DNA from 2 places in the Streptomyces sp. NPDC001927 genome. Region 1 is predicted to be linked to the other one. Evidence: predicted binding sites of a transcription regulator. Region 1 holds the regulator's gene; the other holds the start of a gene.
The links. Region 1 encodes HrcA, which represses chaperone genes, less so after heat shock. Its sites were predicted from a motif close to TTNGCACTCNGNNNNNCNGAGTGCNAA; they were not measured.
Positions count from the first base shown of each region.

Region 2: a site for HrcA is predicted at 6,385-6,411, ahead of groES (co-chaperone GroES). Genes of this name have one in related genera too.

Region 1 covers NZ_JBSFEN010000017.1:3,888-18,005, reverse strand. The annotation lists gene rpsT (30S ribosomal protein S20) at 167-433, opposite strand; gene lepA (translation elongation factor 4) at 619-2,487, shown strand; gene ACWCO8_RS35430 (AMP-dependent synthetase/ligase) at 2,813-4,687, shown strand; gene hemW (radical SAM family heme chaperone HemW) at 4,801-6,003, shown strand; gene ACWCO8_RS35420 (DUF3097 domain-containing protein) at 6,199-6,999, opposite strand; gene ACWCO8_RS35415 (MBL fold metallo-hydrolase) at 7,010-7,732, opposite strand; gene hrcA (heat-inducible transcriptional repressor HrcA) at 7,932-8,951, shown strand; gene dnaJ (molecular chaperone DnaJ) at 8,952-10,091, shown strand; gene ACWCO8_RS35400 (nitronate monooxygenase) at 10,164-11,243, shown strand; gene ACWCO8_RS35395 (16S rRNA (uracil(1498)-N(3))-methyltransferase) at 11,240-11,983, shown strand; gene ACWCO8_RS35390 (ATP-binding protein) at 12,047-13,330, shown strand; gene ACWCO8_RS35385 (tetratricopeptide repeat protein) at 13,327-14,118, shown strand, end outside.
Region 2 covers NZ_JBSFEN010000005.1:115,031-129,148, forward strand. The annotation lists gene ACWCO8_RS14495 (hypothetical protein) at 1-24, shown strand, start outside; gene ACWCO8_RS14500 (polysaccharide deacetylase family protein) at 61-918, shown strand; gene ACWCO8_RS14505 (YciI family protein) at 1,016-1,372, shown strand; gene ACWCO8_RS14510 (RNA polymerase sigma factor) at 1,406-2,707, shown strand; gene ACWCO8_RS14515 (hypothetical protein) at 2,718-3,335, shown strand; gene ACWCO8_RS14520 (THUMP-like domain-containing protein) at 3,358-4,542, opposite strand; gene ACWCO8_RS14525 (polysaccharide deacetylase family protein) at 4,652-5,578, shown strand; gene ACWCO8_RS14530 (hypothetical protein) at 5,575-5,841, shown strand; gene ACWCO8_RS14535 (DUF6234 family protein) at 5,797-6,273, opposite strand; gene groES (co-chaperone GroES) at 6,558-6,866, shown strand; gene groL (chaperonin GroEL) at 6,986-8,614, shown strand; gene ACWCO8_RS14550 (ester cyclase) at 8,718-9,416, opposite strand; gene ACWCO8_RS14555 (hypothetical protein) at 9,491-13,003, shown strand; gene ACWCO8_RS14560 (substrate-binding domain-containing protein) at 13,060-14,118, opposite strand, start outside.

The DNA.
Region 1 (14,118 bases):
CGGCGAAGGCCCCGGTGTTCCTGGGGAAGGAACAGGCGGGGCCTTCGGCGTATCGCTGTGGGCTCGTGCACGCGTGGCGAACGCGTGTCGCGCGCGAGTCCGGGGTGCCGGGTGGGAGCGGGAGAGAGGGCCCGCTGGGTCCCGTCCGGCGTTACATCAGAGGGGCTCAGCCCTGCAGGGTGGCAACCTTGGTGGCCAGCGCCGACTTCTTGTTGGCGGCGGCGTTCTTGTGGATGACACCCTTCGAGACAGCCTTGTCGAGCGCGCGGGAGGCGGCGCGAGAAGCCACGACGGCCTTCTCGACGTCACCCGCGGCGACGGCCTCGCGGGCCTTGCGGATCGCGGTCTTGAGCGAGGACTTGACGGCCTTGTTGCGCAGGCGCGCCTTCTCGTTCGTCTTGTTCCGCTTGATCTGGGACTTGATGTTCGCCACGAAAAGAGCCTTTTCAGGTTCGGTGTTGTTTCTGAGGTGTGCCCCATCGCTGAGAGGGCGTACGAGACACAGCTGTCCACGTTATCAGGGCATAGAAGCTCTGCCCAAACCGAGCGGTGGCTCCCACTCGTGGGACGATGGAGCCTACGTATCCAACCGACCATCGCCCCGAGACGAGACCTTGCGTGCCCGCGACTCCTACCCACGTGCCTGAGCCGAGCCGTACCGACCCGGCGTTGATCCGCAATTTCTGCATCATCGCGCACATCGACCACGGCAAGTCCACACTCGCCGACCGGATGCTTCAGCTGACCGGTGTGGTCGACCAGCGGCAGATGCGCGCCCAGTACCTCGACCGGATGGACATCGAGCGCGAGCGCGGCATCACGATCAAGTCCCAGGCGGTGCGTCTTCCCTGGGCGCCCACCGAGGGCGAGGGCCAGGGGAAGACCCACATCCTCAACATGATCGACACCCCCGGGCACGTCGACTTCACCTATGAGGTCTCGCGGTCCCTGGCGGCCTGTGAGGGCACGATCCTGCTCGTCGACGCGGCCCAGGGCATCGAGGCGCAGACCCTCGCGAACCTGTACCTCGCGATGGAGAACGACCTCACCATCGTTCCCGTACTGAACAAGATCGACCTGCCCGCCGCGCAGCCGGAGAAGTTCTCCGAGGAGCTCGCCAACCTCATCGGCTGCGACCCCGATGACGTGCTCAAGGTCTCCGCCAAGACCGGTCTCGGTGTCGAGGCGCTGCTCGACCGCGTCGTCGCGACCGTGCCGGCCCCCGTCGGTGTCGCCGACGCCCCCGCCCGCGCGATGATCTTCGACTCCGTCTACGACTCCTACCGGGGTGTCGTGACGTACGTCCGTGTCGTCGACGGCAAGCTCAACAAGCGTGAGCGCATCAAGATGATGTCCACCGGCGCCACCCACGAGCTCCTCGAGATCGGCGTCTCCTCTCCGGAGATGACGCCGGCCGACGGCCTCGGCGTCGGCGAGGTCGGCTACCTGATCACCGGTGTGAAGGACGTCCGCCAGTCCAAGGTCGGTGACACGATCACCAGCCTGGTCAAGGGCGCGACCGAGGCCCTCGGCGGGTACAAGGACCCCAAGCCGATGGTCTTCTCCGGCCTCTACCCGCTCGACGGCTCGGACTACCCCGAGCTGCGCGACGCCCTCGACAAGCTGCAGCTCAACGACGCCGCGCTGGTCTACGAGCCGGAGACCTCCGCCGCCCTCGGCTTCGGCTTCCGCGTCGGCTTCCTCGGCCTGCTGCACCTGGACGTGATCCGGGAGCGCCTGGAGCGCGAGTTCGGTCTCGACCTCATCGCCACCGCGCCGAACGTCGTGTACCGCGTCGTCATGGAGGACGGCAGCGAGCACACGGTCACCAACCCGAGCGAGTTCCCCGAAGGCAAGATCAACGACGTCTTCGAGCCGGTCGTGCGCGCCACGATCCTCGCCCCGAGCGAGTTCATCGGCGCGATCATGGAGCTGTGTCAGACCCGGCGCGGCACGCTCATCGGCATGGACTACCTCTCCGAGGACCGGGTCGAGATCCGCTACACCCTCCCCCTCGCCGAGATCGTCTTCGACTTCTTCGACCAGCTGAAGTCCAAGACGCGTGGTTACGCCTCCCTCGACTACGAGCCCACCGGCGAGCAGTCCTCCAGCCTGGTCAAGGTCGACATCCTGCTGCACGGCGACAAGGTGGACGCCTTCTCGGCGATCACCCACAAGGACGCCGCGTACGCGTACGGCGTGCGGCTCGTCGCCAAGCTGCGCGAGCTCATCCCGCGCCAGGCCTTCGAGGTGCCGATCCAGGCCGCCATCGGCTCCCGGGTCATCGCCCGCGAGACCATCCGCGCCATCCGCAAGGACGTCCTCGCCAAGTGCTACGGCGGTGACATCTCCCGTAAGCGGAAGCTGCTGGAGAAGCAGAAGGAAGGCAAGAAGCGGATGAAGATGGTCGGCTCGGTGGAGGTCCCGCAGGAGGCCTTCATCGCCGTTCTGTCGAGCGACGAGTCCGGCGGCAAGGCGAAGAAGTAGCCGACGCACGCACGACGCGCGCATCCGGCGCCCGCATGCGACGCGCGCATCGGACGCGCGTATCCGTCGGATGCCGACGTACGCGTCCGACGGATGCGTGAATGGGTCCCCGCACCGGCAGTGCGGGGGCCCGTTCGTCTTTGGTTCTGTTATCAACCGGGTATGAAGAGGCAGCCCGCAGCCTCTTACGCGCCGGACCCCCGCGCCTTACTCTGATCGCGGCTCGAAGGTTACTCGCGAGTTAGTTCGCAGGGAACCTCGTGGAACCGCCAGGTACCGCATGGAACGCACCGCCAGAACGCACCGCCGCCGCCCGGAGGACGTCGTGAGCGACACACAGACCCAGATCGAGAACCGGCCGCCCTCGGTGGCGAACCTTTTCCTTGAGCGCGTGGAGCGGACCCCCGACGCGGAGGCCTACCGCTATCCCGTTCCGGCGGCCGACGGCCAGGGCCCGGACGACTGGAAGTCGCTCAGCTGGGGACAGGCCGCCGAGCGGGTCTACGCGATCGCGGCGGGTCTGATGGATCTGGGCGTCCAGCCGGAGGAGCGGGTCGCCCTCGCCTCCTCGACCCGGGTGGAGTGGATCCTCTCCGACCTCGGCGTGATGTGCGCGGGCGCCGCCACCACGACCGTCTACCCGCAGACCAACGCCGAGGAGTCGGCGTTCATCCTCGCCGACTCCGAGTCCAAGGTGCTCATCGCGGAGGACGCGGCCCAGCTGGCCAAGGCCCGCGAGACCCGCGCCGACCTGCCCGGCCTCCACCACGTGGTCGTCATCGACGCCACGGGTGTCGAGAGCGACGACTGGGTCCTCTCCCTCGCGGAGCTCGAGGCGCGCGGCAAGGCGTACCTGGAGAAGCACCCGGACGCGGTCAAGGAGCGCGTCTCGGCCATCACCTCCACGCAGCTCGCCACCCTCATCTACACCTCCGGCACCACCGGCCGTCCCAAGGGCGTCCGCCTCCCGCACGACAACTGGTCGTACATGGCCAAGGCCATCGCCGCGACCGGCCTGGTCACGCAGGACGACGTCCAGTACCTCTGGCTGCCGCTCGCGCACGTCTTCGGCAAGGTGCTCACCTCCGGCCAGATCGAGGTCGGCCACGTCACCGCCGTCGACGGCCGCATCGACAAGATCATCGTGAACCTGCCGGTGGTCCAGCCGACCTACATGGCCGCCGTGCCCCGGATCTTCGAGAAGGTCTACAACGGCGTCGCCGCCAAGGCGCGCGAGGGCGGCCCCGCCAAGTACAAGATCTTCCAGTGGGCGGCGGGCGTGGCCCGCGAGTACGCCAAGGTCACCCAGGACAACTTCCGCCGTACCGGCACGGCCTCCGCGCCCTTCGGCCTGGAGGCGAAGCACAAGGTCGCCGACGCGCTGGTCTACAAGAAGCTCCGCGAGGCCTTCGGCGGCCGGCTGCGCGCCGCCGTCTCCGGCTCCGTCGCGCTGGCGCCCGACATCGGCTACTTCTTCTCCGGCGCGGGCATCCACATCCTGGAGGGCTACGGCCTGACGGAGTCCAGCGCCGCGTCCTTCGTCAACCCGGGCGAGGCGTACCGCACCGGCACCGTCGGCAAGCCGCTGCCCGGCACCGAGGTCCGGATCGCCGACGACGGCGAGATCCTGCTGCGCAGCCCCGGCATCATGGAGGGCTACCACGGCCTGCCCGAGAAGACCGCCGAGGTGCTCGAGGCGGACGGCTGGTTCCACACGGGCGACATCGGTGAGCTGTCCGCCGACGGCTATCTGCGGATCACCGACCGCAAGAAGGACCTGTTCAAGACCTCGGGCGGCAAGTACATCGCGCCGACCGAGATCGAGGGCCAGTTCAAGGCCGTCTGCCCGTTCGTCTCGAACATCGTCGTCCTGGGCGCCGACCGGAACTACTGCTCCGCGCTCATCGCCCTCGACGAGCCCGCCATCCTCGGCTGGGCCGCCGAGCACGACCTCGCGGGCAAGTCGTACGCCGAGGTCGTCGCCGCCCGGCAGACGCAGGAGATGGTCCAGGGGTACGTGGACCGGCTCAACGAGGGCGTGCAGCGGTGGCAGACGATCAAGAAGTTCCGGCTGCTGCCGCGCGACCTCGACGTCGAGCACGGTGAGCTGACGCCGTCGCTGAAGATGAAGCGGCCGGTGGTGGAGCGGACGTACAAGGACCTGATCGAGGAGATGTACGCGGGGGCGCGGGAGGCGTAGCCCTTCCGGGGCCCCTGGGCCGGCCCTCGTGGGGTTGTCCACAGGGCGGTCGGCTTCGTCGGGCGGTACGGGACAATGGGCTCATGCCTTCCGTACTGCCCGATGGTGAGCCCATGCCCGAGGACGGGGCGCTTCCCGCACACGCCCTGGAAGGGGCCGGGGAGCGGCCGCTCGGGTTCTATCTGCATGTGCCGTACTGCGCGACGCGGTGCGGCTACTGCGACTTCAACACGTACACCGCGAGCGAGCTGCGCGGTGCCGGCGGCGTGCTCGCCTCCCGGGACAACTACGCGGGGCAGGTCGTCGAGGAGATACGCCTCGCCCGGAAGGTGCTCGGTGACGACCCGCGCCCTGTGCGGACCGTCTTCGTCGGCGGCGGTACGCCCACGCTGCTCGCCGCCGGGGATCTCGTACGGATGCTGGGGGCGATCCGGGACGAGTTCGGGCTCGCGGACGACGCCGAGGTCACGACGGAGGCGAACCCGGAGTCGGTGGACCCGGCGTACCTGGAGGAGCTGAGGGCCGGTGGCTTCAACCGGGTGTCCTTCGGCATGCAGAGCGCCCGCCAGCACGTCCTGAAGGTCCTCGACCGGACGCACACCCCCGGACGGCCCGAGGCGTGCGTCGCCGAGGCGCGGGCGGCCGGCTTCGAGCACGTGAACCTGGACCTCATCTACGGGACGCCCGGGGAGTCCGACGACGACTGGCGTGCGTCGCTGGAGGCGGCGATCGGGGCGGGTCCCGACCATGTCAGCGCGTACGCGCTGATCGTCGAGGAGGGGACGCAGCTGGCGCGGCGGATCCGGCGGGGCGAGGTGCCGATGACGGACGACGACGTGCACGCGGACCGGTACCTGATAGCCGACTCCGTCTTCGCGGAGGCCGGCTTCGACTGGTACGAGGTCTCGAACTGGGCCACGTCCGAGGCCGGGCGGTGCCTGCACAACGAGCTGTACTGGCGGGGCGCCGACTGGTGGGGCGCGGGGCCGGGGGCGCACTCGCACGTGGGCGGTGTGCGGTGGTGGAACGTGAAGCATCCGGGGGCGTATGCGGCGGCGCTGTCCTCAGGGAGGTCGCCGGGTGCGGGCCGGGAGGTCCTGTCGGCGGAGGACCGGCGGGTGGAGCGTGTCCTTCTGGAGCTACGGCTCCGGGAGGGGTGCCCGCTGGAGCTCCTGCGTCCGGACGGGCTGGCCGCGTCTCGCAGGGCCCTGGAGGACGGGCTCCTCGACGCCGGGGCGTACGGGGAGGGGCGCGCGGTCCTGACCCTGCGGGGCCGCCTGCTGGCCGACGCGGTCGTCCGCGACCTGGTGGACTAGGCCGCGGGCCCCGGGCGGGGCCTTGGGGGCCTTGGGGCCTTTCGAGCGCGCCCACCCCGTGCCAGGGGCCTGAGCAGGCACCGCCCCCGTGGGTTGTGCCCACCCTCCCCCTAGGACTTCGTCCTGGGGGGACCCCCAGCCCTGCGGAACGATTGCCCACAACGGTGTGGGGGGAGTCGATGTTGTCTCGCCCGGCTACGGGGCCGTGACGAAGTCGATCAGTTCTTCTACTCGGCCCAGGAGTTGGGGTTCCAGGTCCTTGTAGGACGTGACCTTCGACAGGATGTGTTGCCAGGCCGCGCCTGTGTTGGGGGGCCAGCCCAGGGCTTCGCAGATGCCCGTCTTCCAGTCCTGACCGTGGGGGATCCTCGGCCAGGAGTCGATGGACAGGGACGACGGCTTCACCGCCTCCCAGATGTCGATGTACGGGTGGCCGACGATCAGGACGTCCGGGGACGAGATCTGGGCCGCGATGCGGGACTCCTTCGAGCCCGGGACCAGGTGGTCGACCAGGATGCCCAGGCGGGCGTCCGCTGCCGGGGCGAAGTCGGCGACGATCGCCGGGAGGTCGTCGATGCCCTCCAGGTACTCCACCACCACGCCCTCGATCCGCAGGTCGTCGCCCCAGACCCGCTCCACCAGCTCGGCGTCGTGCCGGCCCTCCACGTAGATCCGGCCCGCCCGTGCCACCCTCGCCCGCGCCCCCGGGACCGCGATCGAGCCCGAGGCCGTGCGATTCGAGCGCGCGGGGCCCGACGTCGGGCGTACCAGCGTCACCGGCTTGCCCTCCAGGAGGAACGCCCTCGGGTCCATCGGGAACACCCGGTGCTTGCCGAAGCGGTCCTCCAGCGTCACCGTGCCCGCCTCGCAGCGGATCACCGCCCCGCAGAACCCCGTCGAGACCTCCTCCACCACGAGGTCCACCTCCGCCGGTACCTCCGGCACCGGGGCGGATCGCTTCCAGGGGGGCGTCAGGTCCGGGTTGTAGCTGCGCATTCGCGTGACGTTATGCGACGGCGAAGCGCCGTGCCAGTTCCTCGCGTTGGCGTCGTACGAACGTGGCGTCCACCACCGCCCCGTGGCCCGGCACGTACACCGCGTCCTCGCCGCCGAGGGCGAGCAGCCGGTCCAGGGCGTCCGGCCAGCGGGACGGGATCGCGTCAGGGCCCGCCTGCGGCTCCCCCGACTCCTCCACCAGGTCCCCGCAGAAGACGATCTCCGGCTCACCCGGGACCAGGAGCGTCAGGTCGTGCGCCGTGTGGCCCGGGCCCACGTTCGCCAGCAGCACCTGCCGGCCGCCCAGGTCCAGCGTCCACTCCCCGGACACCACGTGGTGCGGCGCCACCAGCACGTCCACCGCCTCCGCCGCCGCGAACGCGTCCACCCCGTGCCGTACCGCGTCCGCCATCAGCTCGCCGCCCTCCCGGCGCAGCAGCGCGTCCACGCCCACCGCCCCGTACACCTCCGCCCCCGCGAACGCCGCCGTGCCCAGTACATGATCGAAATGGGGGTGGCTCAGTGCGATGTGTGTCACTCTTCGGCCCCCGGTCAGCCCCTCGATCTGGGTGCGCAGAGCGGTTCCCTCCCGCAGCGTCGAGCCCGTGTCGTACAGCAGTACCGCCTGTTCGCCCACCACCAGGCCCACCGTGGCGTCCCAGCCGGGCAGCCTGCGCCGCCCCACGCCGTCCGCGAGCCGCTCCCAGCCGAACTCTTCCCAAGCGACATCCATACCGCGACGCTATCCGCAAAGACCCGACCCCCGAATCCGCGACGACCCGACCTCCGACGCCGACTCCGACGCGGCCTCCTTGCCAGGAGCGATGCCCGCCGCCGTACACTGGCCGGGGGATTCCTGGCACTCGGGCAGGGCGAGTGCCAAATGCGGAGCAACCGAAGCAACCCGATACGACGAGCTGGAGGTGTGCGCGATGCTCAGCGAACGCAGACTCGAGGTGCTGCGCGCCATCGTCCAGGACTACGTCGGGACGGAGGAGCCGGTCGGCTCCAAGGCGCTCACGGAGCGCCACAAGCTCGGCGTCTCGCCCGCCACCGTGCGCAACGACATGGCCGTCCTGGAGGACGAGGGCTACATCGCCCAGCCCCACACCAGCGCCGGCCGCATCCCGACCGACAAGGGGTACCGCCTCTTCGTCGACCGGCTCGCCGGCGTCAAGCCGCTGTCGACGCCCGAGCGGCGCGCGATCCACAACTTCCTCGACGGAGCCGTCGACCTCGACGACGTCGTCGGGCGCACGGTCCGGCTGCTCGCGCAGCTGACCCGCCAGGTCGCCGTCGTCCAGTACCCGTCGCTGACCCGCTCGACGGTCCGGCACGTGGAACTGCTCGCGCTGGCGCCCGCCCGGCTGATGCTCGTGCTCATCACGGACACCGGCCGCGTCGAGCAGCGCGTCATCGACTGCCCCGCGCCCTTCGGCGAGACCTCCCTCGCCGACCTGCGCGCCCGGCTCAACAGCCGGGTCGTCGGCCGCCGTTTCGCGGACGTGCCGCAACTGGTGCAGGATCTCCCGGAGTCCTTCGAGGAGATGGAGGACCGCGGGACGGTCTCGACCGTGCTCGCGACCCTGCTCGAAACCCTGGTGGAAGAGCACGAGGAGCGGCTGATGATCGGCGGTACCGCCAATCTCACCCGCTTCGGCCACGACTTCCCCCTCACGATCCGGCCTGTGCTCGAAGCGCTCGAGGAGCAGGTCGTGCTCCTCAAGCTGCTCGGCGAGGCCAAGGACTCGGGCATGACCGTACGGATCGGGCACGAGAACGCCCATGAGGGCCTCACCTCCACGTCCGTCGTCGCGGTCGGCTACGGTTCGGGCGACGAGGCAGTCGCCAAACTCGGCGTGGTCGGACCGACCCGCATGGACTACCCCGGAACGATGGGAGCGGTACGCGCAGTGGCACGTTACGTCGGACAGATCCTGGCGGAGTCGTAAGTGGCCACGGACTATTACGCCGTACTCGGCGTACGCCGCGACGCGTCCCAGGACGAGATCAAGAAGGCATTCCGGCGGCTCGCGCGCGAGCTGCACCCGGATGTGAATCCCGATCCGAAGACGCAGGAACGGTTCAAGGAGATCAACGCCGCGTACGAGGTGTTGTCGGACCCGCAGAAGAAGCAGGTCTACGACCTCGGCGGCGACCCGCTGTCCGCGTCCGGTGGCGCCGGTGGTGCGGGCGGCTTCGGCCAGGGTGGCTTCGGGAACTTCTCGGACATCATGGACGCGTTCTTCGGTACGGCGTCGCAGCGCGGGCCGCGCTCGCGCACCCGGCGCGGCCAGGACGCGATGATCCGGCTGGAGATCGACCTCAACGAGGCCGCCTTCGGCACGACGAAGGACATCCAGGTCGACACGGCCGTCGTCTGTACGACGTGCTCCGGTGAGGGCGCCGCTCCCGGTACCTCCGCGCAGACCTGTGACATGTGTCGCGGCCGTGGTGAGGTCTCGCAGGTCACCCGGTCCTTCCTGGGCCAGGTCATGACCTCCCGCCCCTGCCCCCAGTGCCAGGGCTTCGGCACCGTCGTCCCGACCCCGTGCCCCGAGTGCGCGGGCGACGGACGGGTCCGTTCGCGGCGCACGCTCACCGTGAAGATCCCGGCCGGTGTCGACAACGGCACGCGCATCCAGCTCGCCGGCGAGGGCGAGGTCGGCCCGGGCGGCGGCCCGGCGGGCGACCTGTACGTGGAGATCCACGAGGTCCCGCACGAGACCTTCCAGCGGCGCGGCGACGACCTGCACTGCACGGTGACCATCCCGATGACGGCGGGCGCGCTGGGCACGAAGGTGCCGCTGCAGACGCTCGACGGGCTCGAAGAGGTCGACATCCGCCCGGGCACCCAGTCCGGCCAGTCCATCCCGCTGCACGGGCGCGGCATCACGCACCTGCGCGGCGGCGGCCGCGGCGACCTGATCGTCCACGTCGAGGTGACGACCCCGTCGAAGCTCGACGCCGAGCAGGAGCGGCTCCTGCGCGAGCTCGCGAAGCTCCGCGGCGAGGAGCGGCCCACGGGTCAGTTCCAGCCGGGGCAGCAGGGGCTGTTCTCGCGCTTGAAGGACGCGTTCAACGGGCGGTAGGCCTACGTTGTGCCTGGCAGGGCGGCATTCGCGAGGAGCGGGTGCCGCCCTGCCGTATGGCACGATGCCTGCATGCCCACCGTGCTGAACGATCTCTCCCGGTACCCGATCGTGCAGGCCCCCATGGCAGGTGGCGCCGCCAGTCCGCAGCTCGTCGGGGCCGTGTGCGAGGCCGGTGGGCTCGGGTTTCTCGCCGGGGGGTACAAGACCGCCGGCGGGCTGTACCAGGAGATCAAGCAGGTGCGCGGGCTGACCGGGCAGCCCTTCGGCGTCAACCTCTTCATGCCGCCAGGCGGACAGCACGCCGATCCCGCCGCCGTCGAGGTGTACCGGCACCAGCTCGCCGGCGAGGCCGCCTGGTACGAGACGGAGCTGGGCGACCCCGACAGCGGGCGCGACGACGCCTACGACGCCAAGCTCGCGCTCCTGCTCGACGACCCCGTGCCCGTCGTCTCCTTCACCTTCGGCTGCCCCGACCGCGACACCTTCGAGGCCTTCGCCCGCGCCGGTACGTTCACCGTCGTCACCGTCACCTCCGCCGAAGAGGCACAGGCCGCCCAGTGGGCCGGGGCCGACGCCGTCTGCGTGCAGGGCATCGAGGCCGGCGGGCACCAGGGCACCCACCGCGACTACCCGGACGGCGCGCTCGCCGGGACCGGGCTCCTCGCGCTCGTCACCCAGGTCCGGGAGACCGTCCATCTGCCGATCGTCGCGACCGGCGGGATCATGCGCGGCGCCCAGATCGCCGCCGCCCTCGCCGCCGGGGCCGACGCCGCCCAGCTCGGCACCGCCTTCCTGGTCTGCCCCGAATCGGGCGCCCATGTGCTGCACAAGCAGGCCCTGACCAACCCGCTCTTCGTCCGCACCGAGCTCACCCGCGCCTTCTCCGGGCGCCCCGCGCGCGGGCTCGTCAACCGCTTCATGCGCGAGCACGGGCCGTACGCCCCCGCCGCCTATCCCGAGGTCCACCACCTCACCGCGCCCCTCCGCAAGGCCGCCGCCACCGCGGGTGACGCGCAGGGCATGGCCCTGTGGGCCGGCCAGGGGCACCGGCTCGCCCGCGACCTCCCCGCCGGCCAGCTCGTCGAGGTGCTGGCCGCCGAACTCGACACCGCACTGACCGCGCAGGCCCACAGGAGCTCCGCCCCATGACCGCACCCGTCTTCGTCGTCGAGGCCGTCCCCGGCACCGGCACCTTCCTCCTCGACGGCCCCGAGGGCCGCCACGCCGTCGCCGTGAAGCGGCTGCGCGCGGGGGAGGAGCTCGTCCTCACCGACGGGCGCGGCACCTGGGCCGACTGTGTCGTGCTCGCCGCCGAGGGCAAGGACCAGCTCACCGTCCAGGTCTCCGCCACGTACGAGGAGGCCGAGCCCGCGCCCCGTATCACCGTCGTCCAGGCGCTGCCCAAGGGCGACCGGGGCGAACTGGCCGTCGAGATCATGACGGAGACCGGTGTCGACGCGATCGTGCCGTGGGCCGCGTCCCGCTGCATCACCCAGTGGAAGGGCGACCGCGGGCTCAAGGCCCTCGCCAAGTGGCGGGCCACCGCGCGCGAGGCCGGGAAGCAGTCGCGCCGCACGCGCTTCCCCGAGGTCGCCGACGCGATGACCACCAAGCAGGTCGCCGCGCTCCTCGCGGGCGCCGACTTCGCCGCCGTCCTCCACGAGGACCGGGCCCACCCCAGCGGCGCCCTCGCCGACGCCGAACTTCCCGCCGAGGGCGAGATCGTGCTCGTCGTCGGGCCCGAAGGGGGCGTCTCCCCCGAGGAGCTGGCGGCCTTCGAGGAGGCGGGCGCGAAGCCGTACCGACTGGGGCGGAGTGTCCTGCGCACGTCCACGGCGGGTACGGCTGCCACGGCCCTGCTCCTCGGCCGTACGGGCCGCTGGAGCTAGGGCCTTTCCCCTTGCCAGAACCCGGTGGACGGCGGCCCAAGGCCGCTCCCTAGGCTGGGCCGCATGTCCGACGAGTCACCCCTGATCCGTAGTCTGCGCGCCGCCGTCGCCGCCGCACCGGAAGACGTGCCCCTGCGGCTCCACTTCGCCGAACTGCTCCTCGCGGAGGGGCGGGGCGACGAGGCCGTCGCGGAGGCGGCCGTCGCGCTCCAGCACGCGCCCGGGGACGGGGCGGCCCGTGCGCTGATGGTCCGCGCGATGGGGCTGCCCGCCGCGCCCGCCACCCCCTCCGCCGAGCAGGAGACCCCCGCCACCGAGCAGGCACGCCCCGGCTTCGACTGGGACGCCGCCGAGCAGGAGGTCGAGGACCTCGTCGGGCCCCGGTTCGTGACCGGGACAGAAGACGCCGAGCTCGAAGCGCCCCTCGCCGCCGACGGAAGCGGTGACCCCGGTGACGCCTCCGCCTGGGACGTCGACGTGCCCGGTGCCGTACGCCTCGCCGACGTCGGTGGCATGCAGGAGGTCAAGGACCGCCTGGAGGCCGCCTTCCTCGCGCCCATGCGCAACCCCGAACTCCGCAAGCTGTACGGCAAGTCGCTCCGCGGCGGCCTGCTGCTCTACGGTCCGCCCGGCTGCGGCAAGACGTTCATCGCCCGCGCCGTCGCCGGCGAGCTCGGCGCGAGCTTCATGTCGGTCTCGCTCTCCGACATCCTCGACATGTACATCGGCACGTCCGAGAAGAACGTCCACGACATCTTCGAGACCGCCCGCGCCCAAGCCCCCTGCGTCGTCTTCCTCGACGAGCTGGACGCCCTCGGCGCCAAGCGCTCGCGCACCCACCACAGCGGCCTGCGCAATGTCGTCAACCAGCTCCTCACCGAGCTCGACGGCGTCGACGGCGCCGAGAACGAGGGCGTGTTCGTGCTCGCCGCGACCAACGTCCCCTGGGACGTGGACCTCGCGCTGCGCCGCCCCGGCCGGCTCGACCGCACGCTGCTCGTGCTGCCGCCCGACGCCCCGGCGCGCGAGGCGATCCTCCGCTACCACCTGCGCGAGCGGCCCATCGAGTCCGTCGACCTCGGCAAGCTCGTCAAGGCCACCGAGGACTTCTCCGGCGCGGACCTCGCCCATGTCTGCGAGTCCGCCGCCGAGTTCGCGCTCCTCGACTCCGCCCGTACCGGCACCGTACGCATGATCGACATGAAGGACCTGCTGGCCGCGGCGAAGCAGATCCGGCCGTCCAGCGAGTCCTGGTTCGCCTCCGCGCGGAACGTGGCGATGTTCGCCAACGACGGCGGGATGTACGACGACCTGGTCGCCTACCTGAAGAAGAAGCGCAAACTGTGAGCGTGAAGAACCCGCAGTTCGAACGGGCCGAGCTGCTGTACGACATGGGCCGGTACGGCGAGAGCCGGGAACAGGTCGCCCGTCGCATCGCCGAGGCCCCCGACGACCACCACGCCCTCGTGCTGCTCGCCCGCTGCCTCATCGCCGAGGATCGGTGCGCCGAGGGCCAGGCCGCCGCCGACGCGGCGCTGACCCATGCCCCCGACTTCGCCTTCGGGCACTACATCCGCGGCGTCGCGCTGCGGCACCAGGGGCGGCCCCACGACGCCGAGGAGGCGATGCGGGAGACCATCCGTCTCGACCCGGACTACTGGGCGCCGCGTGCTGTGCGCGCCGAGCTGATGCCCTTCGTACGCGACCGGTTCCCGGGAGGCGACGCGGCGGCGGTCGCCGAGGGGCTCGCGGAGGCGCAGGAGGCCGTCCGGCTGGGGCCGGACGAGACCCGCGCGTGGGAGGCCCTGTACAAACTGGCCCTCTTCAACCGGCGCCCCGACCTCGCCGACGAGGCCGTCCGGCAGCTCCTGCGGATCGACCCCACCAACACCCTGGCCGTGACGATGGCCACCAAGGACGAGGCCGCCAAGCCCGGCACCTCCGCCGCGCAGGCCGCCGACCTCTACGCCGGCGGCCTCGCCGCCGCCCCCGGCGCCAACTGGCTCCGCAAGGACCTCGACAGGGCCGTCTACCGGATGCTGCGCGGGACGCGGTGGCTCGCCCTGCTCTGCCTGGTCATGGCGGGCGTCGTCGTCGACGTCTTCCCGACCGGCGGCGAGGAGGCGAAGGAACTC
Region 2 (14,118 bases), on a different contig from region 1:
TGGCGCTTCGAGGCCGTGGACTGAGGGAACCCGCAGGTCCCGTATCGCATCCTCCACGGCGTGACTCTCGGCGTGGACAAGAAGATCGTGACCTGGGCGGCACTGACCGCCGCCGCACTGCTCATATCCGGCTGCGGCGGCACGGCCGGAGCGGACACCGCGACCGCTCCCACGAGACCGGCCTCGCCCACGACGGCCCCCGCCGACGGCAAAGCCCCCGATCAGGCCGCCCAGGCCTCCGCCGCGTACAAGAAGTGGGGCCTGAAGCCCTTCGCCGCGCCGCCCGCCCCGCCGCGGACCAAGCCGGTGACGCGGAAGCCCGGGGAGCCGGTCCCCGTCATCAGCGACATACCGACCGAGGACAAGGTCGTCTTCATCACGATCGACGACGGGGCCGAGAAGGACCCCGAGTTCGTGAAGATGATGGAGGAGCTCAAGGTTCCGGTGACGATGTTCCTCACCGACTCCGCGATACGCGCCGACTACGGCTACTTCAAGCCGCTCACCGCCCTCGGCAACGGCGTCGCCAACCACACCCTCACCCACCCCAATCTCCGCACCCTCGGCCGGTCCGCCCAACAGCACGAGATATGCGGCCAGCAGACGAAGCTGGAGAAGGAGTACGGGACGACCCCGCGCCTCTTCCGCCCGCCCTACGGCAACTGGAACGAGGACACCCGCGCGGCCGCCGGCGCGTGCGGCGTGGACGCGATCGTGCTGTGGCGCGAGTCGATGCAGATCAAGAACATGCAGTACCAGCGCGGCGACAAGAAGCTGCACCCCGGCGACATCATCCTGGCCCACTTCCGGGGCCCGGCCGAGCTCAAGGGCACGACGATGACCCGGATGACGGCCAACATGCTCCGCCACATCCAGGAGCAGGGCTTCACGGTGGCCCGCCTGGAGGACTACGTCTAAAAAGATTTCTCCTCGTGGTGTCGATGCGGGCCGAGCCCGTTCGACGTATGAGTGAAAGGCGGGGAACGGCCCCGCCCGCCACGCAAGGAGAACGACCATGCCCCGCTACCTGACGATGATCCGGATCGAAGAGGGCTCCTTCGAGATGGAGGACGCCGACCCCGGGTTCGACGAGCGCATGGGCGCGCTCTTCGAGGAGATCACCAAGGCCGGCGTGATGCTGGAGACGGCCGGGCTGAAGCCGACCAAGGAGGGCAAGCGCGTCGTCTGGGAGGGCGGGACGATCTCGTACACCGACGGCCCGTTCACCGAGACCAAGGAGGTCATCGGCGGCTACTCGATCACCCAGTGCCGTGACCTGGCCGAGGCGACCGAGTGGGCGAAGCGGTTCCTCGAGGTCCACCCGCCGCAGTGGAAGGTGGGCTGCGAGGTGCGCGAGATCGAAGAGATGTGACGCGGCCGGGGCGGGTGGTGTCATGGTTGATCCATGACCGCACCCGCCCCCGGCGCCGTCGAGACCGTCTTCCGGATGGAGTCGCCGCGGATCATCGCCGCCGTCGCGCGGATCGTCCGTGACGTCGGCATCGCCGAGGAGATCGCCCAGGACGCCTTCGTCGCCGCCCTGGAGCAGTGGCCCCGCACGGGCGTGCCGGACCGGCCGGGGGCATGGCTGACGGCCGCCGCGAAGAACCGTGCCGTGGACCTCGTACGGCGCCGTGAGACGTACGCGCGCAAGCTGGCCGAGGTCGGCCGGGAGCTGCCGGAGGCCTCCTACGACCCGGAGCCGTCCGGGCCCGGTGACATCGACGACGACCTGCTGCGGCTGATCTTCACCTCCTGCCACCCGGTGCTCACCGCGGAGGCGCGGACCGCGCTGACCCTGCGGCTCGTCGGCGGCCTGCGCACGGACGAGATCGCCCGCGCCTTCCTCGTACCGGAGGCGACGGTCGCGCAGCGGATCGTCCGGGCGAAGCGGACGCTGGCGAAGGCGGGCGTGGAGTTCGAGGTGCCGTACGGGGAGGAGCGGGCGGCCCGGCTCGGCTCGGTCCTGGACGTCATCTACCTGATCTTCAACGAGGGGTACGCGGCGACGGCGGGCGACGACCTGCTGCGCCCCGCGCTCTGCGAGGACGCGCTGCGCCTCGCCCGGGTGCTCGCGGGGCTCATGCCGAAGGAGGGCGAAGTCCACGGCCTGGCGGCCCTGTTGGAGATCCAGGCCTCGCGGACGGCGGCCCGGACGGGGCCGGACGGGAAGCCGGTCCTGATCGCCGAGCAGAACCGGAGCCGCTGGGACCGGCGGCTCATCCTCCGCGGCTTCGAGGCCCTCGCGCGGGCCGCCGAGTGCGGTCCGTACGGTCCGTACGCCCTCCAGGCCGCCATCGCCGCCTGCCACGCGAAGGCGGCCACGTACGAGGAGACGGACTGGCGGACGATCGCCGGTCTCTACGGGCGGCTCGCGGCCGTCGCGCCGTCCCCGGTGGTCGAGTTGAACCGCGCGGTCGCCGTCTCGATGGCCGAGGGGCCGGAGGCCGGCCTCGCCCTCGTCGACGCCCTGGCGGCCGAAGGCGCCCTGACCGGCTACCACTTGCTGCCGAGCGTCCGCGGCGACCTGCTGTCCCGCCTCGGCCGACCGACCGAGGCCCGCGCCGAGTTCGAACGGGCGGCCTCGCTGACCCGTAACGAGCGGGAGCGGGAGCTTCTGCGGGAGCGGGCGGAACGTGCGGATCCGAAGCGGGCTGCGGATCGGGTCGAACGGGCGGACGGGCGGGGCGCGTCGGAGGCTCGATAGGGTCGGCGGTATGTCCCCACGCGCCCCCCTGCCTCCCCCTCCGCCGCCCGCCGAGATACAGAGCTGGCCCGACCGTGAGGCCCGACTGGCCGACCGGGGGCGGGCGATGGCCGAGCTGAACCGCCGTCTGCTGGGCGGAGCCCGGCTGTCGGTCTTCCTGGCGTGGGTGGCGACCCTCCAGCTCGGCTGGGGGATCTGCGGCGCCGGGTTCATCATGCTGGACGAGTCCCTCGACCCGTTCTCGGGCCTGTTCGCCTGCTTCTTCGTGGCCTTCGGGCTCTGTGCCGTGGTCCCCGCCGTCTTCTTCCTCGCCCGGGGCTTCCGCCGCGACCGCCAGGCGCGGGAGCGGCTGGTCCTGTGGGCCGCCCTGGACGGCGACCGCGAGGCCGACGCGCGGCTGCGCGAGCCCGTGCTGAGCACGGTCTGGCTGCTGGTCTCGTTCGCCTTCTGCGCCGTCGGCCTCTGGGTCTCCCTTGCCGCGCCCGCGGAGCTGGTCGGCCCGGGACGCGGCGGATACGGGCTGGTCACCTACCTCATGGGGGCGGCGCTCGGACTCTGGATCAACGGCCTGATCGGCGCGACGAAGGCGATCAACCACTACCGGCTGGCGGTCCGGCTGGTGGCCTAGGGCCTACGCCGGAGCCCAGGGCTCAGGCTTTCGCCGGTCCGCCGATCAGCATCGTCGGCGCGCCCGCGACGCGGGTCAGGAAGACCGTGGCGGCGTTCGGGCCCTTCGGCTTGACCCGGCGGCGGATCTCCTCCGGCTCGACCGCCGAACCGCGCTTCTTCACCGTCAGCGTGCCGACCTCGCGCTCGCGCAGCAGGGCCTTCAACTTCTTCAGGTTGAAGGGGAGTTCGTCGGTGATCTCGTACGCCGTGGCGAACGGGGTCGGCGTGAGGGCGTCCGCCGTGACGTACGCGATCGTCTCGTCGATCAGGCCGCCGGACAGCTCTTCGGCGACCTCCGCGACCAGGTGCGCGCGGATGACGGCGCCGTCCGGCTCGTAGAGGTACCGCCCGAGCGGGCGCACCGCCGGGTCGGGCAGGCCGCGCCCGGTCAGGCTCGCGCCGGCGGGCAGGAGGGTCGCGCGGCGCGCGCCGGGGGAGGTGCCGAACCAGAGCACGGCCTCCTTCACGTCCCCGCCGTCCGAGATCCACTCCGCCTCGGCCTCCTCCGGCACCGCCTCGTGCGGGATGCCCGGGGCGATCTTCAGCGCCGCGTGCGGGGCCTTGCGGGCGGCCTCGACCGCCCAGGAGAGCGGCGGCGAGTACGCCTCCGGGTCGAAGATCCTGCCCCGGCCGCCACGCCGCGCCGGGTCCACGAAGACGGCGTCGTACGGGCTCGTGTCGATCTCGGTCACGTCCGCGCACCGCACCTCGATCAGCTCGGCGAGCCCGAGCGCCTCGGCGTTGGCGCGGGCGGCCGCCGCCGTCAGCGGGTCGCGGTCGACGGCCAGGACCGCGATCCCGGCCCGGGCGAAGGCGAGGGCGTCCCCGCCGATCCCGCCGCACAGGTCGGCCACCGAGCGCACCCCGAGCGCGCGGAGCCGCTCCGCGCGGTAGGTCCCGACCGTCGCCCGGGTCGACTGCTCTACGCCGTGCGGGGTGAAGTACATCCGGTACGCGTCCTCGGCGCCGAACTTCGCCACCGCGCGCTGCCTCAGCCGGGCCTGCCCGAGGGCGGCCGAGACCAGTTCGGCGGGGTGCTCGCGGCGCAGCCGGGAGGCGACGGCCAGCTCCTGGGCGGGGTCGTAGTCGCGCAGGGCGGCGAGCAGCGTCTGGCCCTCGGGGGCGAGCAGGGCGGTGAAGTCGGCGAGGTCGGTCACCCGTCCCATTGTGGGCCAGCCGGGGGATGGTGCGGGTCGGGTGGCGGTGTCGACGGCCGTGCGGGTCGATCCGCTGACAGGATGCGGCGCCATGCAGCTAGTACGACAAGCAGAGGAAATGCGCTCGAAGCGGGCGGCGGCGCGCCTCCGCCGCTCGATGGGCGCCGCACTGGTCGTCGCCGCGCTCGGGTCCGCGTGCGCGGGCCCCTCCGGCGACGGGGGGAACGCCGGGGACGGCCGCAAGGGCCCCGAGCATCCCGCCGCCGGTCAGCCGCAGGCGCCGGGCGCGGCCGCCGCGCTCGACGCGTACGTCGAGAAGGTCCGCGAGCGCCGCGCCGCGCGGATCGTCGCCGCCAAGAAGTGGGGCCTGGACCGGCCGCCCCTCGAAGCGCCCGCCCCGCCCGCCGTGAAGCCGAAGATCACCACCCGCAAGGGCTTCGAGACGGACGGCGAGGGCCTGCCGCCGGTCTTCACCACGGTGCCGACGAAGGAGAAGATCGTCTTCCTGACGATCGACGACGGCGCCGAGAAGGACCCGGAGCTGCTGCGCATGATGAGCGAGCTGAGGATCCCGTACAGCGCCTTCCTCAGCGACTACCTCGTCAAGGAGGACTACGGCTACTTCAAGAAGATGCAGGACGCCGGGGTCTCCCTGCACAACCACACCCTCAACCACCGCTACCTGCCCGGGCTCTCGTACAGCGCGCAGAAGCGGGAGATCTGCGGGATGCAGGACGTCATCGAGAAGCGGTACGGGAAGCGGCCCCCGCTCTTCCGGCCGCCGTACGGCAACTACAACGAGGACACCCTGCGCGCGGCGGGGACGTGCGGCGTGAAGGCGGTGCCGCTGTGGGCCTCGGAGGCGTTCCCGGACCGGATGGAGTGGCGCGAGTGGGACCGGGACCTGCACCCCGGCGACATCGTGCTCACGCACTTCCGGGGCAAGGGGGACTGGAAGGGCTCGATGCCCGACATGGTGCGCCGGGTGATGAAGACGATCACGGCCAAGGGGTACGCGGTCGCGAAGCTCGAGGACTACGTGTGAGCCGGGCGCGCCGGCCGCTGCTCGGCCTCGCGCTGGCCGGCGCGCTCCTGGCGATCTCGGGGTGCGCGTCCTCCGTGGACCCGATCGAGCGCCTGGGCCGCAAGGCGGCGCAGCGGCTCGACACCCGCGTGGGGGAGCGCGGCGAGGGCGGAGCGCTCTCGGGGACGGCGGCCCGGGTCCTGCACCGGCTCGCGCGGCTCGACGACGGCTTCGTCGACTCAGGGCAGGACCGGCAGCGCGCCGGACATCGCGAGGGGCGATGACCCGCGGTCCGCCGCGGTAGGGGCGGACGCGGGCGTGGACGGGGAGCCGGGCGTGGATGCGGGTGCGGAGATCGGGTTGGGCGCGGGTTCCGGGTCGGGATGGGCGTACGACCACTCCTCCGCCGCGATGAGCAGCGTCGCCAGGCCGAGCAGCCCCATGGCGAGGAACTGACCCCCGGCCGTCCAGACCCAGCCGCCCCGCAGCATCGCGACGGCGAGGAGCAGGGCGGCGCCGGTGACCACGCCGAAGACGATCACGGGCACCCAGTCCATCGGCGGCTCCGGAGTCGCCGGATCCAGCCGGCCGGCGCCCAGCTTCCGCGCGGCCAGGAAGACGGCCGCGGCGAACGCGAGCACGCACTCCAGGACCAGGAACACCACTCCGGTGGCGATGTCGACTCCCGTGCGGACCGGGCGGCGTGAGGTTGTCATGTCCGCACCTTCGTACGGAACCTCCGGGTCCGCCGAGCCGTTTCCCGTACCGAGACCGAATCGAACGCGACGCGGTACGGAACCGCCGCGCGGCCGCCACGCGGCACTGAATTGGCACTCCGCTTGACCGAGTGCTAATCGCGGTCATAGTCTCGGCTCTGGCACTCCCCACTGGAGAGTGCCAACACAGCGACGGGCAGGTCCGGCACCCGCGACGACGGATCCACCTGGTCGCCACCTCAGACAGTTAACCCCGTGAGATCTCCGAAGGGGGAGGTCGGATCGTGACGACCACCAGCTCCAAGGTTGCCATCAAGCCGCTCGAGGACCGCATCGTGGTCCAGCCGCTCGACGCCGAGCAGACCACCGCCTCTGGCCTGGTCATCCCGGACACCGCGAAGGAGAAGCCCCAGGAGGGCGCCGTCCTCGCCGTGGGCCCGGGCCGCTTCGAGAACGGCGAGCGTCTTCCGCTCGACGTCCAGGTCGGCGATGTCGTGCTGTACAGCAAGTACGGCGGCACCGAGGTGAAGTACAACGGCGAGGAGTTCCTCGTCCTCTCGGCTCGCGACGTGCTCGCGATCATCGAGAAGTAATTCACCGAAGTATCTGAAACAGATGCTTTGAGCTGCGCCCCTGACCCCGCACCGGGCGTCCGGGGCGCAGTTCGTTTCACCAGTTTCACCACGAATTCCGAGAGGGCTGAATCGCTCCCATGGCGAAGATCCTGAAGTTCGACGAGGACGCCCGTCGCGCCCTTGAGCGCGGCGTCAACAAGCTTGCCGACACGGTGAAGGTGACGATCGGCCCCAAGGGCCGCAACGTCGTCATCGACAAGAAGTTCGGCGCCCCCACCATCACCAACGACGGTGTCACGATCGCCCGCGAGGTCGAGATCGAGGACCCGTACGAGAACCTCGGTGCCCAGCTGGTGAAGGAGGTGGCGACCAAGACCAACGACATCGCGGGTGACGGCACCACCACCGCCACCGTGCTCGCCCAGGCGCTCGTCCGCGAGGGTCTGCGCAACGTCGCCGCCGGCGCCTCCCCGGCCGCCCTGAAGAAGGGCATCGACGCCGCGGTCAAGGCCGTCTCCGACGAGCTGCTCGCGACCGCCCGTCCGATCGAGGACAAGTCCGACATCGCCGCCGTGGCCGCGCTCTCCGCGCAGGACCAGCAGGTCGGCGAGCTCATCGCCGAGGCGATGGACAAGGTCGGCAAGGACGGTGTCATCACCGTCGAGGAGTCCAACACCTTCGGCCTGGAGCTCGACTTCACCGAGGGCATGGCCTTCGACAAGGGCTACCTGTCCCCGTACATGGTGACCGACCAGGAGCGTATGGAGGCCGTCCTCGACGACCCGTACATCCTGATCAACCAGGGCAAGATCTCCTCGATCCAGGACCTCCTGCCGCTCCTCGAGAAGGTCATCCAGGCCGGCTCCTCCAAGCCGCTGCTGATCATCGCCGAGGACGTCGAGGGCGAGGCCCTGTCGACCCTGGTCGTCAACAAGATCCGTGGCACCTTCAACGCCGTGGCCGTCAAGGCCCCCGGCTTCGGCGACCGCCGCAAGGCGATGCTCGGCGACATGGCCACCCTCACCGGTGCCACCGTCATCGCCGAGGAGGTCGGCCTCAAGCTCGACCAGGCCGGTCTGGACGTGCTGGGCACCGCCCGCCGCGTGACGATCACCAAGGACGACACCACCATCGTCGACGGTGGCGGCAACTCCGAGGACGTCGCGGGCCGCGTCAACCAGATCAAGGCCGAGATCGAGTCCACCGACTCCGACTGGGACCGCGAGAAGCTCCAGGAGCGCCTCGCGAAGCTGGCCGGCGGCGTGTGCGTGATCAAGGTCGGCGCCGCCACCGAGGTGGAGCTGAAGGAGAAGAAGCACCGTCTGGAGGACGCCATCTCCGCGACCCGCGCCGCGGTCGAGGAGGGCATCGTCTCCGGTGGTGGCTCCGCTCTGGTCCACGCCGTCAAGGTCCTCGAGGGCAACCTCGACAAGACCGGCGACGAGGCCACGGGTGTCGCGGTCGTCCGCCGCGCCGCCGTCGAGCCGCTGCGCTGGATCGCCGAGAACGCCGGCCTCGAGGGCTACGTCATCACCTCGAAGGTCGCCGAGCTCGACAAGGGCCAGGGCTTCAACGCCGCCACCGGCGAGTACGGCGACCTGGTCAAGGCCGGCGTCATCGACCCGGTCAAGGTGACGCGCTCCGCGCTGGAGAACGCCGCCTCGATCGCCTCCCTCCTCCTCACCACCGAGACCCTCGTGGTGGAGAAGAAGGAAGAGGAGCCGGCGGACGCGGGCCACGGCCACGGCCACGGTCACTCGCACTGACGCGACGCGCGGCCGATCGCTCGCTCGTAGCTGATCACTGAGGTCCGGTGTCCCCGAGAGGGGCGCCGGACCTCGGCGTTTTCCCCGCTCCTCTTTCTCGCTCCTACCCTTCCACCGCGCCGAGCTGCCCCATGAGCCCGAGCAGGTCGTACTGCCACCAACCCTCCGTGATCTTGCCGTCCTCGCGGCACTGGTGGATGGTCGTGCCGGTCATGGAGACCTTCATGCCGGTGGGCTGGAGCCCCATGAAGTCGCCGGTGTGCGTGCCGATCCAGGTCCACCGGGTGCACACGCGGTCGCCCTCCGCGATCTGGTCGTTGATGGTGAAGGCGAAGTCGAAGCCCGCCCGCCACATCTCCACCTCTCGGCGGACCGCGTCCATGCCGATGACGTCCTGCTCGTTGGTCGGATCGTGGTCGTGGTACCCCTCCGCCAGCACCTCGTCGAGCGGCGGCAGCTCGCCCTCGGAGGCCATGAGCTCGAAGAGGCGGCGCGCGTTGGACTTGTACAGCTGCTCGTCCCGGATGATGTCGAGATCCGTGAACGTCGGCATCTCGTCACAGAGCGCGACCATCTCCCGGAAGATGCGATCCGTCTCCGGGAGCTGTGAGTTGGTCATCGCGACCTCGTAGGAGGGGAACTCCACGATCTCCACGAGGTGGGACGAGTCCGAGCGGTCCTTGCCGATGACACTGTGCGTGGCCGTCCGCTTGCCCTTGGTCTGTTCGACCCACTTGTCCATGAGCCGGTTCAGGTCGTCGAACCGACTGGTCTTGCAATCGATTATCTGTACGAAAGTCATGGTGCCTCCCGGACCGGGTGGGACACCTCCAGTCTAGGTCCGGGGCCGTCCCGGGCCCTGGCAACATGGGCGCCATGCAGCAGGCGCGGGGGAAGCGGTCGGTGGCGGTCGGGGGCGATGCCTGGATAGTCGTCACCGGCGACCACAACCAGGTCGTGACGGCGCCGCCGGTCAGATCGGCGTACTGGGAGCAGGTTCGCCGGATCGCCCCGGCGGAACTGGTGGACCGGGAGTCGGAGTTGGCCGCGCTGGCGGCCTTCTGCACCGCGCACTCCGGCCCCACGTACGCGTGGTGGCGGGCGGAGGCGTGGGCGGGCAAGACGGCGCTGCTGTCCTGGTTCGCGCTGAACCCGCCGGCGGGGGTCCGGATCGTCCCGTTCTTCATCACCGCCCGCCTGGGCGCGCAGAACGACGTCGTGGCCTACGTGGACGTGGTCCTGGAACAGCTCGCCGAGCTGGCCGGCGAAGGACTCCCCGTCCACCTGACGGCCGCGACCCGCGAAGCCCATCTGCTCCGCCTCTACGGGGAGGCGGCGCGCTCCTGCGCCGAGAGGGGCGAACGGCTGGTCCTGCTGGTCGACGGCCTGGACGAGGACCGGGGCGTCACGACGGGGCCGGACGCCCACTCGATCGCGAGCCTGCTGCCGGGCTCCGACGTCCTGCCCGTCATCGTCTCCGGCCGGCTGAACCCTCCCGTACCCGTCGACGTTCCCGCCGGCCACGCGCTCCGCGACCCCACGATCGTCCGCACCCTGGAGCCCTCGTCGCACGCCCGCACCATCCGGGCCGAGGCGGAGCGCGAACTGAAGCGCCTCCTGGAGGCCGGAGGCCTGGAGTACGACCTCCTGGCCCTGCTGACCGCCGCCGGAGGCGGCCTCACGGCGAACGACCTGGCCGAGCTGACGGGAGCGGTGCCCTATGGCGTACGCGACGTCCTGCGAACGGGCTCGGGCCGCACGTTCGCCCGCCGGACGGACGCGTACCTCCTCGCTCACGAGGAACTCCAGGTCCGGGCCGAGGAGATGCTGGGCGCGCGTGAGCTGGACCGGTACCGGCGGATGGTGCACTCCTGGGCGGAGGAGTGGCGGTCACGTGGCTGGCCGGTGGGTACGCCGGAGTACCTCCTGCGCGACTGGTTCCCGATGCTGAGGGCGGCGGGCGACCTGGAGCGGATGGTGGGGTGCGCGACGGACGCCGTGCGACAGGACCGCATGCTGGACGTCGCGTTCGGCGACTTCGCGGCGCTCGGCGAGATCCACGCCACCGAGGAACTGATCATCGCGGCCGGGGTTCCGGACCTTCTGGACAGCGTACGACTGGCCTTTCGCCGCACCGCGCTCGAAGGCCGCAACTCACGTGTGGACGTCTCTCTTCCGCATGCCTGGGCGGCATGCGGCCACTTCGGCCGCGCCGAGGCGCTCGCCCGCAGCATCCCCGAACCGGACGACCGGGCGGACGCGCTCGTCCGCGTCGCCGAGGAGTTCATCGAGCACGGAGATCCCGGTTCCGCCGTCCGGTTGATCGAGGTCGCGGAGAACACCGCGCTGGGATACGAAAGCGACGGACGGCGCCGGTCCGATGTCCTGGCGCGGACGGCCCGCGCCTGGCTGCGCGCCGGATCGCCGGAGCGGGCCGGTGCCTTGGTCCGGCTGATCGAGGGCGTGTCGGAGAGGGAACTGCTGGTTCCCGACATCGCCCGGCAGTGGGTCAGAGCGGGCGAGTCCGCACGGGCCGAAGCCCTGGCTCTGGCCGAGCCGGATCAGCGCGCCCGTGCCCTGGGCCTGGCGGCCGTGGCAGAGGCGTGGGCCGAAGCCGGCGACGTCGAACAGGTCAGGACCTTCCTCTCCGCCGTGGACCCCGAGGCCGCCCCTCTCGCGCGGGTGAGTGCCGCGGCCGCTCTCCTGGCCGCGGGGCGCCGGACAGAAGCGGACCACCTCGCGGAAGGCATCGAAGAGGGACTGTCGGCGGAGTCGCCGGTCGTCGCCGATGTGATCGGTCTCCTGGCGCGTGCGGGTTGGTGTGATCGCGCGCTGGCCGTCGCGTCCGGGATCGACGACATCCGGTCCCGGGAGGCAGCCATGATCGGGGTGGTTCGGGCCATGGCGGCGGCCGGCGCGTACGAGGAGGCCGAGGCGCTCGCCCGCGCCATCGAGGACTCGGACCGTCGTGGGGACGCGCTGCTCGGGGTCGTCGTCGAACTGGCGGATGCGGGGCGGTGGGACGAGGCGGAGCACCTGGCTCGATGCATGTCCCGCCCGTACCTGCGCTATGCGGCACTGAGTTCGCTGGTCGGACGGCTTGCGGACATGGGCGAGTTCGACCGGGCAGAGGCACTCGCGCCCGAATGCGGCGCCGACGAGTACGGCCCGCTGTGTCTGGTCGTCGAAGCGCTCGCGGCAGCGGGTGAGTTCGTCCGGGCGGAGCACCTGGCCCGGACCGTCGAACACGACGAGGGGCTCGTCGCGCTGGTGCGCGGTGTGGCGGTCTCCGTCGACCGTGGTGTTCGGGCGACGAGCCTGCTGGCCGCGGTGGAGGCGGAGGTCAGGGTGGCGTACCAGCCCCGGCTACTGAGGGACCTGGTCGAGTTCGCAAGCGTCCTCGTGGACGCAGGGCACGGTGCGGCCGCCCTGCCGCTGGTGGAGGACGCCGAGGCGCAACTGCCCGATCTGCCGGGGCCCGACGCACCAGAAGTCGATTCGTACCGGCGGGACATCATGATCGATGCGACGGCCGAGGTCTACGCCCGCATCGGGGAGGTGGACCGCGCGGAAGCGCTGTTGCGCACGTGCGGGCTATGGGCCCACAAAGGGTGGCCGTCCGTCGTGGAGGCGCATGCCCGCGCGGGGAACGGACAGCGGCTGAGCGCCGCCTTGGAAGGTCTCGACACCGGGGACAGCACACGGAGCATGATGTCCCCGCGGCTGGCCGCCGCCGGGGAAGTGGACCTGGCGTTCTCCCTCGCCGCGGGGGTGGAGTCCCCGGACGAACGGCTGCGGGCCTGGGCGGAGACCGCGGCGGTGCTCGCCGCGGCGGGGGAGGAGCGGCAGGCCCGAGCTGCCCTGGCACACGCCGAGTCCGTCGCCCCGAGCGCGTACATGCCGCTCATGGCGAGCAGCGGCATGCTCAAGGCGTACGTACGGCTCGGGCAGGACGAGAAGGCCGACCGGGTCCTCGCGGAGATCGAGGCGTACTCGGACTCCGAGGTGGACTTCAGGGGGTCCCTCGTACGAGGCCTCGTGGAGCTCGGACGGTACGACCGTGCCGAGGCGGTCGCCCGACGCGCCGGAGACCCGGCCGGGGCGGCCGGACGACACGGCCTGGTGACAACGCTGGTGGTCGCGTTGGTCGACGCGGGTGAGCATGACCGGGCCGCCCGCGCGGCCACGCACCTGCCCGAGCCCAGGAGCGGGCAGACAGCCGCTTGGGCGGCGCTGGCGCCCGTCGTCGAGCCGCGGCGCGGCCGGGTCCTGGCCGCTCGTGTCCTGCAGGCCGCTGACCTGCGCCAGGCGTTGCCCGCTGCCCTGCGCCTCGAACCCCGCGCCGTCCCCGTCGTCGTCGAGGCCCTGCGCCGACCGCGTCAGGTGTGACAACCGCACCGGATCCGCGAACGGCCCGGGGCGGTCACGTCCAGGGCCGCGTGGCGTCAGAGGTCGCCGCCAGGAGCGCCGTCGGAGGCCCCATGCGGAGCCCCGGCCGAAGCGTCGGCCGCCCCGCACGAGGACCGGACACGCAGCCGCGGCAGCAGGCTCAAGTGGCGCCGCGCGGCGTCCTCCGCGCGGTCCTCCGTCAGCCGCTCCACCAGCAACTCCATGGCGTGCCGACCCACTTGGCGCTTCGGCGGGGCGACCGCCGTGAGCGGGGTGTCGGCGAGGGCGGCGACCTCGTCGTCGTACGCGATCACGGCCAGGTCCTCCGGCACCTTCACGCCGAGCTCCGCCAGGCGCCGCACGATCTCGATCGCGTCCACGTCGTTGTGGACCAGGGCCGCGCTCGCCCGGCCCGTGCTCACCGCCTCGTACAGCGCCCGGACCGCGCGCTCGAAGCCCGCCGGGTCCTGGTCCGCCGGTACGGAGTCGACCACAGGGCCCGGCGCGGTCAGGTCGAGCGTGGCCAGCGCCTCGGCGTACCCGGCGCGCACCGCGAGCGCGGTCGGGCTGTCGCCGCGCGCGACGAGCAGCGGGGTGCCGTGGCCGAGGCCGAGCAGGTGGCGCAGGGCGAGCAGGACGCCGTGGCCGTGGTCGGAGACCACCCGGTCCAGGGCGTCGAGCGGGCTGCCGGGCTCGGCCCTGCGCTCCAGGAGCACGGCGGGCACGGGGAGTTCGGCCAGCCAGGTCCCGTACGCGGGCCGGTCCTCCGGGCCCCGCCAGCCGGGCGCGACCAGCACCCCCTGGGCGCCGGCCGAGAGCAGGCCCTCGGTGCGCGCGCGGTCCTCCTCGGGCCGGTAGTCCGAGATCCGCAGGATCAGCCGGGCCCCCGCCCGCGCCGCCGCCTCGTGCGCGCCCCGGATGACCTCGGCGAAGTAGTACGTGGCGGAGGGCGCGAGCAGCCCGAGGACCAGGCCCTCGCCGGAGCGCCGCGCCGCAGCCGGGCCGCCCGCCGCACCCGGGCCACCCGCGCCGCTCGCCCCACCCGTGCCGCCCGGTTCGCCCCGCCGCCCGGGCCAGGACACCTGGCCGTGCACCCGGTCGAGCCGCCCCTGGGC